DNA from 2 places in the Pseudoalteromonas rhizosphaerae genome. Region 2 is predicted to be linked to the other one. Evidence: riboswitches for the same ligand, from Rfam matches in the RefSeq annotation. Region 2 holds a riboswitch; the other holds the start of a gene.
The links. A riboswitch is a leader RNA that binds a small molecule or an ion and turns the genes downstream of it on or off. The one in region 2 is predicted to bind lysine.
Positions count from the first base shown of each region.

Region 1: linked by a shared signal. The riboswitch ahead of dapA (4-hydroxy-tetrahydrodipicolinate synthase) and the one ahead of lysC (lysine-sensitive aspartokinase 3) in region 2 are both predicted to bind lysine.

Region 1 is NZ_CP118496.1:5,237,086-5,244,012, forward strand. Features, by position in the region: gene PVK79_RS22895 (OmpA family protein) at 1-1,058, opposite strand, end outside; gene PVK79_RS22900 (protein adenylyltransferase SelO) at 1,526-2,941, opposite strand; gene PVK79_RS22905 (DNA-3-methyladenine glycosylase I) at 2,950-3,651, opposite strand; lysine riboswitch at 3,842-4,035, shown strand; gene dapA (4-hydroxy-tetrahydrodipicolinate synthase) at 4,168-5,052, shown strand; gene PVK79_RS22915 (2,3,4,5-tetrahydropyridine-2,6-dicarboxylate N-succinyltransferase) at 5,068-5,808, shown strand; gene PVK79_RS22920 (PLP-dependent decarboxylase) at 5,808-6,927, shown strand, end outside.
Region 2 is NZ_CP118496.1:2,962,764-2,969,690, reverse strand. Features, by position in the region: gene PVK79_RS12750 (4'-phosphopantetheinyl transferase family protein) at 1-140, shown strand, start outside; gene lysC (lysine-sensitive aspartokinase 3) at 117-1,520, opposite strand; lysine riboswitch at 1,598-1,769, opposite strand; gene nhaD (sodium:proton antiporter NhaD) at 1,884-3,131, opposite strand; gene PVK79_RS12735 (hypothetical protein) at 3,310-4,590, shown strand; gene PVK79_RS12730 (condensin complex protein MksE) at 4,596-5,141, shown strand; gene PVK79_RS12725 (coiled-coil domain-containing protein) at 5,141-6,927, shown strand, end outside.

The sequences.
Region 1 (6,927 bases), 2.3 Mb from region 2:
TCAACTTTCACGCGTTCAATTGACTTAATGTGTGCTTCTACACGACGGTTTTCCGCGTGTGCAGCAGGTGTGTTGTCTGTATTTTTAAGACGCTCTTCGCCTAGACCAACAGTAGTAATACGATCTGCAGCAATGCCATCAGCAATTAGCTTAGCAGCAACTGCATCAGCACGCTTTTTAGATAACCACTTGTTGTAATCTGCTTTACCAACAGCAGAAGAATGACCTTCAAGTAATACTGTTGTATCTGTGTGCTCTTTTAAGAAGCCTGCAACTTTTTCAATACCGCTGTCATATTTGCCAGCAACAACCGACGCATTGTTAGGGAATGTTACTAACAAGCTCTTAGTTACTTCACGGTCTTCATATAGAGTACAACCTGTTCCATCAACAGCATCTGTCATTGGTGTGTTTGCACATTGGTCATCTGCATCAGGGATGTTATCACCATCGCTATCAACAGGAGCAACCGCTACAGGTACTACTGTAGCTGGAGCTGGAGCAGCTTTAACTGGCTCAGCTGCTGAACTTTGCTTACCAAATAAATAGCTAAGGCCAAGTTTAGCACCTACATCTGTGTAACCACGGTCAAGGCCTTGGTAAATAGATGTTTCAGCATTAAATGCGAAATTATCAGTGAAATAATGTTGGTAACCAGCACCCACATTAGCAAAAGTTAGGTTTTCTGTAATATCGATTTGTTTAAGACCGAAAATACCATAGAAAGGGCCGCCGTTGATGTGATAAAGACCATCAATACCTAAACGATCGCCGTCCATGCTTGTTGCGGTCATAGCTGGATTTGCATTTGAAATATCAAAATCCATATCAGCGTATTCTAAACGCGCGCTCCAGTAATCGTTAAAACGATAACCAATTTCCGCCCCCCAACCAGTTGAATCATCAACGTTAGTACCTGCGCTACCACGGATATTTTCCCATGAAGCATCGTAATAATCGCCAAAAGCACCGATAAAGAAACCTTCTTTTTCAGCCGCGAAGCTTGAAGCGCTAGTTGCAGCTAGTGCTAAAGCAATAGTAAGTGATTTTAATTTCATTGTTTCCTTCCCATTTTCACAATTAAAATTGTAGCTAAGAAACCCTAGCTCAATAAGTTTGATTACAGAGTACCGTATCTTTAGTTAATCATTACTTAACAAAAACGTTTAAATGCATATATTTTGCAATTTAAATATTTATTAGAATAAAGCGCTCTACATTATAGTTCAGATAAAAGACTTTACCTAACTTACACATACATCGATTGTCAGCATTGTAATTGCTATCACTACTATTTCAGAAACAACGTTTCCAATATATTTGGCTTTAAAAATTTAAATGCTGAAGTTAATGGATGCATTATATTGGTTAATTTTAAATCAACAAGTAGCTAAGCATATTTATTTCTTATAATTCTTAATAAATAACAGTTTTTAACTAAAGATCTGGATGAATAAGTAGCATCAATTCGTTCGTATCCGTTCAATTTACGAACAGCGACAAATAACAATAATTGATGCTATTATTATGTACCACAAAATGTTTGGTAATTAGTGTCCATATCGACAGGCGGTGAGTACCAAAATGCAGGGCTTGCCAACAATTGGTAAGGCGACCTCAAGGCCGTTAAATATTCATCTAACATGCTGCTTTCACCAGTACTTTCATACTGCTGTATTATGCTTTCAACGATATGATTACGCGGGATCAAGCGTGGGTTGGCTTGGCGCATCAGCTGATAGCTTTGCGTATTTGTTCTGGCTAACCACTTAATAGACCAACCAGCCAAGTCACTCGGAATAGCAGTCTGACCTTGCAGTGATTCTGTTAAGGAGTCAAAAGTATTGGTGTAATCAAGCTGATGAGTTTTCAGTAAAGTTAATAACTCGGATACTAATTCAGCATCACCATCTTGATGACCATCAAAGCCCAACTTTTTCGCCCACATCTGTGTAAAAGCTTGATGAAACTGCTCAGCAAAACCATTTATTAATGGGCTTAGTAGCTCAACAGCCTGCTCTTCGTCATCGCTAATTAAAGGAATTAAACTTTCAGCTAAACGTGCACAATTCCAATTAGCAATATTAGGTTGATTGCCAAAAGCATAGCGGCCTTGGCGATCAATAGAACTAAATACAGTATCAAAATCAAACTGATTCATCATTGCACAAGGGCCATAATCGATGGTCTCACCACTGACGAGCGTATTATCAGTATTCATTACTCCATGAATAAAACCAACGCGCATCCAGCTAACAATCAGGCTAACTTGCTTTTCAATCACCGCACTTAAAAATGCCAAATAACGCGCAGAGCCCGTAGAATTTATCTCAGGATAATGACGCTCAATAGCTAAATCAGCTAAATTTTTTAAACCAGCAACATCACCTTGCGCAGCTAAATACTGAAACGAACCGACACGTATATGACTACTAGCAACGCGGGTAACAATGGCTCCTTGTTGTGGTGGTTGACGGTAAACTGTTTCACCACTGGCAACAACTGCCAAACAACGTGTCGTCGGTATGCCAAGCCCGTGCATTGCCTCACTCATTATATATTCACGTACCGCAGGACCGATTGCGCAACGGCCATCACCTCCACGTGAAAATGGCGTAGCACCAGAACCTTTGAGTTGAATGTCCCAAAGCTGTTGCTGCTGATCAGTGACAGCCCCTAATAAATGTGCTCGCCCATCACCTAAACGCGGTGAAAAATGTCCAAATTGATGCCCTGAGTAACCTAATGCCACAGCAGCAACATCGCTGTTATTAAGATTACCAGAAAAAATTACCGCACGTTCTGATGTGGCAACCTCAATATTAAGCTGCCTAGCTAACGTATCGTTCCACAGCAGTAAGTTTGGAGCAATAACAGCACTTGGCTGATCCGCCACAGCAAAATCATCAGCAATCTGGGTGTAACGAGCAACTAATTTCATAGTATTCCTTAGGCTTGGGTTGTTTGTATGCCAACGCGATTATCGCCCACGCTGTATGCAACTAACAAACTGAGCTCTTGTAGGCTTAATCCGCTTTGTTGCTGCAGTTCATTAAAAAAATGTTGAGCGCTGGTAAGTGACTTTTTAGTTTGTAAACCGCCATCAATTATTTTGTGAGCACGGAGATAACTTTCTACATCACGCGATAATAAAAAAGTGTCTTTCCCTAAGGTTCGCAATGCATAAGGGCCAGTGTTACCACCTAAACGCGCCCCATGCTTTTTTAAATACCCCCACAAACCAATAATATCGTCGCTCGGCCAATCTGCAATAAACTGACTAAAACTGCCATGTTCACTTGCCACTTCATGGATCATATACGCATTTTCTGGGATCGTTTGCACTTTTTTAAAGTTACGAACGATTCGCTCATCGGTGGCTTTTTGCTCAAGCATATCTGGCGGCATCATTAATAATTTAGCCACACTAAAATCCCAAAATACTTCCCGAAAACCTGGCCATTTATTGTTGATCACTGACCAATAAAAACCACTTTGAAAAATTTTGCGGGTAAACTCTTCAAGCCATGCATCATCAGGTAAAGCAGTTAATTGCTTTGCATTTTGAGGGGCAACAAGTAATTGCTGTAACATTACTTCGCTACCTTTTCGCTGTGCCGCTCGTTGATATATATCTTGAAATTTTTCCATTACTCACTACCACTGCTTGTTATTACGCTTACTGTAACGCTATTTACGTTGTAAAAAAATGTCAGGAGCACATTGCAGCTAAAAATAAACTTAAAAATATCCAGCCTTGACACCTAGACGGCTAAAATGCTTTAATCTTTCGCATTACCCCTATTAAAGGTGTGAGTTTTAAACGATAAAACTTACACCATGGGCTAGAAGAGGTGCGTTATTCAGGTAACGTATGTGAGGAGCACACACTCCAGTGATCATACGTGAGGGGAATTAACGCCGAGAAGTAACACTTTTTGTGAAGTTTTACTTCGGGCGACTGGGTTGAATCCCAGCGACTGTCACCAATAACAGCTTGGCTGTTAAAATATTTGGTGGAGAGCTTCTGGTCTTAGCGTAATAAGGCCATAGCGCCCTATTATATTAAGCCCATTCGCTCTTCGAATTATTCGTTCGAACGACGTTAATGTGGCTCCAATCATAAAAGCTTATTAACTCCTCGAATCACTTATAAGTTCGTGAGAGATGATCAATAACTTCAATTTAAATGACTACCCTTTGTGGACGGCACTCGTCACGCCATTTACTGACGCTGGTGAAGTCGACTATGCCACTCTTGATCAGTTAGTTGCACAGCAGCAAGTGGCTAACAATGGTATTTTATTACTTGGTAGCACTGGCGAAGGCCTCGCACTAACACTCAAAGAGCAACAAGCGATTGTTGAACACGTGTGCCAATTAACGCCAACAGTACCACTGATGGTTGCAGTAGGCGGTATAAACCTAAAGCAACAAATTGCCTGGGTTGAATACTGTAATCAGTTACCCATTCATAGCTATTTACTGGGCACTCCCCTATACGCTAAGCCCGGCGTAGTAGGCCAAACACATTGGTTTGAAAGCTTACTTAATACCAGTAAACATCCTTGCATGCTTTATAACGTACCAGGGCGCAGTGCTGTTGATATTCCATCGGCCGTAATTAGCAACTTGAAAGACCATAAAAACTTGTGGGCACTCAAAGAAGCCAGTGGCGACATTGCTAAATTTGAAGGTTTTAGAAAAGTCGCACCTAATTTAGCTATTTTTAGCGGTGACGATGCACTGATGCCTTACTTTGCCCAGGCTGGCGCAAAAGGTTTAGTCTCTGTGGCTGCTAATGCATGGCCTGTGCAAACCCATGAGTTTGTAAAACGAAGTCTCAGCGGTCAACACCCCAATTTATTTGCCGACTGGTCACAAGCCATTCAAAGCTTGTTTGCTGTCGCAAACCCTATCCCCGTCAAAGTATTGATGCATTTACAAGGGCGAATTAACAGCCCGTACTTACGTCCACCTTTGACGCATCTTGAGTTAACGCAAACTGATTGTATTAACAACGCAAACAACACCATTTTATCTTGGCATTAAATACAGGTTTTTATAATGAGCTGGTTAGAACTACTAAATAATTTAGAATCGGGCGCAGTGCGCGCAGCAACACAAGACGACAACGGCCAATGGCATGCTAACGTTGCAGTAAAACAAGGTATTTTAGAAGCGTTTAAAAATGGCACTAATACCGAATTTCTAGGTGGCTTTGTTGATAAACACAATTTAGCACCACAAGGTTTTGCAGCCGATGCTGGAGTGCGTATGGTACCTGGTGGCTCAAGCGTTCGCCGTGGCGCACACGTTGCTAAGGGCACGATTATTATGCCACCAGCATATGTAAACATTGGTGCGTTTATCGATGAAGGCACTATGGTTGATAGCCACGCGTTAGTGGGGTCGTGTGCGCAAGTAGGTAAAAATGTACATTTAAGCGCTGCAGTACAACTAGGCGGTGTACTTGAACCTATTGGTGCAAGCCCGGTGGTGGTAGAAGACGATGCATTCATCGGTGCAGGTTGCGTGATTGTTGAAGGCGTAGTAGTGAAAAAAGGCGCGGTGCTCGCACCAGGTGTACGCTTATCAGCAACTATTCCAGTTTATGACTGTGTTAATGAGCGCCAGCTGGCTAAAGGCGAGCCTATTCCTGAATACGCGATTGTTATTCCAGGCTCTCGTCCAGCTTCTAATACTTGGGCCCGCGAGCAAGGATTAAGTATGTCGTGTGCATTAATTGTAAAATACCGTGATGAACAAAGTGATGCATCATTGCTGCTTGAAGAGGTTTTACGTTAATGAGCTTTTTGAGCACGCCAGTTAAAACCGCCATTGATGAGCTATCAACTACGCTTGATACACCATTTTTTATTTACGACCTTGATACATTAAACGCACACTTAACGCGATTAGTGGCGCAAACTGAGGTAAAACTGTGGTATGCCGTAAAAGCTAATCCATTATCTAAAGTCATTCAAAGCTTAGATAACGTGGGTTTTAACTTTGATGTAGCAAGTAAAGGCGAACTTGAGCAAGTTCTGGCACAAGGTATTAACAGCGAGCGCGTGCTCAATACAGGGCCTGCCAAAAGCCCAAAACAAATTAAACACTTTATTGCGCGCGGCGTACGTACCTTTGTTGCCGAAAGCCTTAATCAAGTACGCTGGCTTAACGAGCAAGCAAGCTTACAAAACTGCCAGTTACAGGTATTACTGCGAGTGCAATTACGCTGGCCTGAAGGAGAAAAAAACCCACTTGGTGGCGATAGCCTTACTCCATTTGGTTTAGGTTGCGATGAATGGCAAGCGCTAAATACTAGCGACTACCCAGCGCTTAGCTTTGATGGCCTGCATATTTTTCAATGGGGCAACATGCTCAGCAGCGACAAGCTAGCTGAACTTTGGTCACAAATGATTGCACCGCTAACAAAGCTTGCCAACGACTTAGGTATTCACTTAAAAGTACTCGACTTAGGCGGTGGTTTAGGTATTCCTTACACTCTTGATGCACCAACCTTAAGTTGGGATGCGCTCATTGATGCATTAGCTGACATTAAGAATGCCGCAGGCGTACAAGAACTCTGGATGGAGCTTGGCCGTTATGCTGTGGGCGAATGCGGTCATTACGCAACACCTGTCGTTGAGCGAAAACTTAACTATGCCCAACAACAAGTGATCTTAAGCGGCGGTATTAATCATTTATTGCGCCCTGCAGTCACCAGCCAAGATTTCCCGGCACGATTATTACGAGACTCAACTGCTGCATACCAAACTATGAGCTTATATGGGCCATTATGTACAGCACTTGATTGCTTAGGTGAACACCAATTACCTAGTGATTTAAATGAGCAAGACTGGCTGGTGTTTAGCCAATGTGGCGCGTACGGCTTTACCGAAAGTATGCCGTATTTTTTATGTC
Region 2 (6,927 bases):
AACTTGAGCGAGCAAATTTAACAGCGCTGAGTTGTCAATATCATGAGTTTGATATCAGTGTGGTAAGTGACAAGAGCACTGACTGGCAGTGCTCTGTGGTAAATTCAACCGCCCAATTACGCGGCGTTTTGAACTTCTAATAAACGGCTGTGGATCGCTTGCACAACAAAGTCTGACTCGCTCTGCTCCACTAAAAAGCACAGGTTATGTTTACTTGCGCCATGACAAATTAAGCGAATATTAAAATCGCTTAATACATTCATTAAGTTAATTTCTTGCTGACGTAATTGAATTTGTGAACCAATTAATGCCACTAAGGTTAAGTTGTTCTCAACCGACACGTGGCAAAACTCCGCTAACTTATCAAGGCATTCTTGATCAAGCTCAGGACGCGAGGCATTTGGCGCATTATCTAAAGTAATAGCAACACTTATCTCTGAGGTAGTTACCAAATCAACCGAGATATTAAACTCACTTAAAATTGTAAACACGTGAGCTAAAAAGCCACTAGCCAAAAGCATTTCGGGGCTTTTTAAGGTTAACAATATTTGATTTTTACGCTGCGTGACAGCACGAATTCCGGGGATTTGTGATTTCTCACGTTCGATCCAGGTACCACCACGTTCAGGCTCACGGCTAGAACCAACAAACACACTAATATGGCTGCGGCTCGCAGGTAAGATAGTTGCCGGATGTAATACTTTCGCCCCAAAGGTAGCCATTTCGGCCGCTTCATCAAAACTTAAACGCGCAATCGGCGTAGCCTTAGCACATAAGCGCGGATCGGTGCTAAAAATGCCCACTACATCAGTCCAAATGTGCACGCTTTTAGCGTTTATAGCTTCGGCCAGTAATGCCGCACTGTAATCTGAACCACCACGACCAAGTGTGGTAGTTTGACCATGCGCGTCACTGCCTATAAAGCCTTGAGTTACAATAACCTGTTCAGCTAATAACGGAATTAAATGCTCTTTTGCGGCCATTGCTGTTGCAGCTACATCTGGGGTTGCTTTAGAAAATTGGCTGTCGGTTTTTAATACCTGTCGCACATCAAAACGCACCGCATTTAAGCCATTTAAACGCAGTACCTGAGTAAATAAATAGGATGATAAACGCTCACCAAAGCTCAATAACTCATCATGTTGTTGCTTTGATTTTAGTGGCTCACTGGCAAGTGACTTAAAAGCTTTAATGGTTTCATCAAAGCCATGAGCTAAATCAGCATCCAATGACAGCTCATTTAAAATAGCTTCTTGAATAGCAATAACGCCAGCAATGTTCTCATTGCGCTCATCTGCTGATAAATCTTTTTTACATAAGGTCACAAGGTGATTAGTCACTCCTGCGCTGGCACTGACGGCCACTACTCGTACGTTGTTATCGGCTACAATAATTTCACTGCAACGGCTCATCGCTTCAAAGTTAGCCACACTGGTGCCACCGAACTTTGCGACTACGTAGTCTGATTTTTGATTTTGTGCTGACTGTTGCAAGTTAGTTGCAGCTAATTGGGTATTCATGTCGTCTCCTTTTGTGGCATTCATACCACGATAAAACAAGAAGAACTTGGCAAGGGGGTGCTCGATAAGAAAAGTCCACTGCCAGAAGCTCTCCACCTAATTGGTGACAGTTTTGAGGATTCAGCCCCATAAACCGAAAAACCACTGTGACGTCCAGTTGCTTTCCTCGGCGAGTACTTCCCTCCTTAATGATTACAGGCATACGTCGCCTAACATTAAGTACCTAAGTACCGCACCTCTTCTGAATGTTAGATTAATTACGTAAATTATTAGCAATTAAATAACAAAACCCGCTATTAAGCGGGCTTTGAAAGTTATCGTTTAGACGTCTAGCTGTCAAGTTGTTTTAAATAATAAAAGCAATTAAATAAAACTACCTGCTAAATACGATCCCATATAACCAATTGTATAAGCGATTAATAAATACACCGACATACGTAAATAACTCATGAAGGTAAGCGCTTTTACTTTACTCATAGCGATAATACCGGCAGCCGAGCCAATAATAAGCATGGACCCCCCCACCCCAGTTGCATACGTAAACGACAACCATTGTTGTGGACTCATCACTATTTCAGCTTTAAGTAATGCAGCCGTTAGCGGTACGTTGTCAACCGCAGCTGATAATATACCCATTAAATAATTAGCGTATTGTGCTGGCATTAACTCGTAAAGATGAGTGAACTTACTGAGCATACCGACTTCTTTCAGGGCGCCTACAAGTAATAATACGCCAACGAAGAACAGCAAGGTGTCGTATTCTATTTCGCGAATATAATCGATGATTTTTTTATTCACATCTTTTTTGCGCATTAAAAATTGCGCTACTAAAAACATCAACGACAAACCAAATAAGAAAGTTAACAAAGGCGGCACATGATAAAGCACGCTTAACGTTAATGTCCCGACAATCGTTGATAAGAAAATCACTGCAATAGTGATATCTGTTTTCTCAATGCGACGGTCCTCTTGTTTGGTAAACTCAACTTGGCCGTTGAGTCCAAATGACAGCATAATGGCCAATAGCGCCACGCTAAATAACGCAGGCACAACCAACAATAGCAAGTGACCAATGGTAACTTTGTCATCAAGGAAAATCATCAAGGTAGTAACATCACCGGTAATTAACGACACTCCGCCCGAGTTCACACTAAAGATGATAAGCGTAGCGTATTTAATTAGCTTTTTCGGATCGAGTTTTAACGACATCACCACCGCAAGGGAAATTAATGTGGCTGTGATATTGTCTGAAATCGACGAAAATAAGAAGGAGAACCCGCCAATCAAAAACATCAGTTTGCGTTCGCTAATAGCACTGGGCATTATCTTATGCACAATATTTTGGATAAAACCTTTGGAGTTCAAATAGGCTACAAAGGTCATTGCAGCCATTAAAAACAACCAGAGTGTGGCAATCTCTAAAATATTGTGGTCAAGTTGATGTTGTACGTTTTCGGGGCTTTGCCCGTGAAGCGGCGAGATAAATAAGATAATCCAGCATAAAGTACCAAAGAAAAGCGTGGTTTTGGCCTTGTTTACATGGATAATATCCTCTATAACGATGAGCACGAATGCTAGCGTTATCAGGGTTAGGATAATTGCAGTTACCATGGTGTTTGAACAACCTTTATAAAAATGTAAAAATTGTATGTTATGAGCCGCAGGACGACACGGCGCGCAGTCTAGCACCAAAGAATGTGTAAAACTATTGTCAATTTGCTTTTCTACGACTAATCGCTGAGGCCTAACAAGCCGGCTTTACAAGATAAATTAGGATTTTTGGAGTTTTATGATCCCAGCTAAAAAGTTGCTAAATACCCTAACAGAGCACTGGGGAATGTTAGAGCTGCTATTTAAACGTTTTAAAATGGCTGATTTCAGCCTAAAAGACGTGCAAAATGCGATCAAACAAAAACAACCTACGTGGTCAAATGAGCGCATTTACAAAGAAACCAACCGCCTTTTAAACCAAGATATTATTATTCCCTTGGCTAAATCGTCACAACTTGAAATTAACCGTGCAATTGCAGATTTTGCCACTTTTTTATTGCAGGAGGAACATTTAGGCTTGGCGCAAGAAATTAGCGTGCTGGTTGAAGATTTAGCTCGTTTGGGTAACCGTTTAGACAATGCCGGTAGTATTGAAGACTACGACGAGATGCGCCGTTTTAGCCGCATTATGGATGATCGGGTGCGTAAAATAATGAAACTATTTGCCCACAACGAAAATGCCATTTTAAATATTGTAGAACAAGCAAAAGCTAATAATGCGGTGCAATCATTACAAAAGCGTTATCAAGCGGTGATTGAAGCATTTGATGAATACATTGAACCAATGCTTGAAATGGTTGATATTCGTGGCGATTTTCATGCTTGTTTTAATACCATCGAAACACAAATCAGTACGCAAATTGAATATATTGAACGCAGCGGTAAAGCTTATCAAGATAAACGCATGCTTGAACGATTACGTACCCGAATTTTAGAAATGCATTTAGTTGGTCGCGAAAGCCTGCGTAAAAGTGCCGATATGCTAATGCCACTGCGTGAAGAGTTGCGCCGTAATAATATGATCACTCGTCAAGCAGCTAAAGTACTTGGTTTAGTACGTAAAAATGGCGTTGATAATATGCTCAGCGCCGTACAACCACATTTTGTCTCTGACACGCAGCGATTCTCATTGGGGCAACAGCGCCATATGGTCGCTTATATGGCTGCACTTGTTGAGTTTGAACACAGTGAATACGAACTTCCTGATCAACAAGATGTGCCTGCTTTTGTTACGCCAAATATTCCAGATTACAATAATGTTAAAGCAAACTTTAAAAAACGCTTCAATGCTAAACGTAAAAAGCCACAACCATTATTGACCTTTTTAGAGCAAAGCTACCCAGACCTTGAAGCCGACGAAATGCTGTTTTTATATCAAAAGCTGGTAAGTGACACCGATATTGAAATCAATCAAAGTGATGAAAAAATGCGCGTAAAAATTGCCGGGCAACATTTTTCTCTTTTCCCTTTTAATTCTAAGCCTGTTGACCCTCAGCAAACACCAACAGTGGATGAGTAACCGTTATGACACAGATAAATTTAGATGAACTTAGTCATCTACAAGCAATTAATAAAAAATTAGTCACCGGCTATCACATTAGCGAACAAGACACCGTAATGTGGCAAGAGCTTGATCAACAAATTGATCATTACCGCGCATTATTCAGCGCCCTTGGCCACGATTTACAACATGACAGCCGTGGTTTTTATTACTTTGCCAGTGATGAAAGTACACCCAATATGGGGAAAATTTCCCGCGCGATTGCCTTAACCATTTATATCTTAATTGAGCACTATGCAAACTCAGGTAAAGACCCAATGCGTGCCTTATTTGATGAAGTGAATGATTTAGAACTGATGCAAACTTTAGTGCAAATGAACAAGCACTTATTTGATCAACTCGAAATTTTTTCAGGATCAGACCTACGTAAAGACGTGTACTTACGCATGATACGACTTGGCCTTGCCCGTGAAGTAGAAGGCGGCTTTATGCTGCAAGCACCTATCTACCGTTATATTGATGCCTTAATGGAAGTAAACGAAGAAACCTATATTGGAGAGGACGAATAATGAAAAACCTATACGGCCTCAGTAAGCTGGCATTATTAAACACCGCCGGTTATGCCAAATGTGTGATCCCGCTTGATAAAAGCAGCTCAATTTGTGCACCAAATAATACCGGTAAAAGCTCGGTGATCAATGCTCTGCAATTTCCGCTTATTAATGATTTACGCCTAACAGAATGGGACGGTCATGATTTAGACGAAACCCGTAAATTTTATTTTTCGTCAGATCAATCCTATATTTTACTCGAAGCCGACCTACCCCATGGCCCGGTGGTGATTGGTGTAGCTGGGCTTGGTAAAATTGCCGGTTACGCACATCAGTTTTTTTGTTACCAAGGCAAGCTTGATCTTGAGCAGTATACTCAAGGTAAAACCATTATTAAGTTCACTAAGCTGTTTAATCATTTAAAAGAGCAAGGCTTTAACCCTATCGAGCTTAAAGCGCAAGAGCTCAACGCACTATTAACGGGTGGTGCCACGCCATTTGATGGCGACATTAACTTAAAGATGATCCCGCTTAACAACGTGCAAGATTCGGCAATTTATAAAGAAATTTTCCGCCGTATTTTGAACCTGCATAAATTAGGCGCTGCCGACGTAAAGCGCTTTATGTTACGCGTATTTGAACGCCACATGTCAAACTCAAAGGTCGATTTTTATGAAGTATGGCGTCGCTCCTTTGATAAAGTAAACCGCGCAAAACGTGAGCTAAAAGCACTCGAGTCGATGCAAGAGCCTATCAGCGCCCTTGAATCTATGCTTGAAAACCAAACCGTACTCAAAGGTAAATTAGCCGCATACGCCCCCAAAATTGACCAAGCATTAATCGATTTTGATAGCTACCAAGAGGCGCAATTGAGCGAGCTTAATGTTGCCCTTGAAGACATTGAACACGAAAAGCACGAGTTTGAACAAAAACAACAACTTTATGTACAACAATCGCGCGATATTGAACGCAGGCAAACACAAATAGAGCAATGGTTTTTAGACTTTGGTGCTCTAAAATCTGAATTTGAATTGGTTAACATGGCAACCTTAAAAGTAAGCCTTGGTCAATTAAAGCAAGATTACGAGTCACTATCGCATTCTATCAACAGTGCGCAAGGGCAAAGCCTGCATACTCTTGATTACCGTATTAGTGAAACACAAAAGCAGATCAAAAGCTTAAAGCTGCAGCTTAAAAATCTTGAGTTTAATTTATTTACCCGTATGCGCGAGGATTTATCACTTAAAGAAGTTGAAGAGATCTCGCGTATTCTAAACCCTGACATTCTGTCATTTGCCACCACCAGTAATGGTGATATAGATATCACTGACGAAGATGCCTTTGGTGCATTTTTAGAGCAATTATCAGATAACGTGAAAGGCGGCGTGCTCACCCTGCCAGGCGCGACCATCAAGCTGAAAAAACTCTCCCCGGTGCAGATGCAAAGCGGTGAAAATAAAGAGCAACTTACTGCGCAACTCAGCGCCCTTGAACAGTCACTCAATGAATTTAAGCAACAGCGTGATGTGGCCGCCAATGTGGCCGACAAACAAAAAGAAAAAGATGCCTTATACGATGAACTCATGGCAGCAGAAAGCGCACTTAAACGCTTTGAACAATTCCAGGTTATGCTGCAATCTATTGATGCACAAACACTCTTAAAAGAGCAATTATTGGCTGAACGCGAGCAAGTTGATAGCTACTTACAAGATATTCAAAATAACAGCGGTTCAATTAGTGATCGACGCTCGATTATTAAATCGAAAAAAGATTTAATTTCACGCCAAGCCGAGCGCCTACGCCA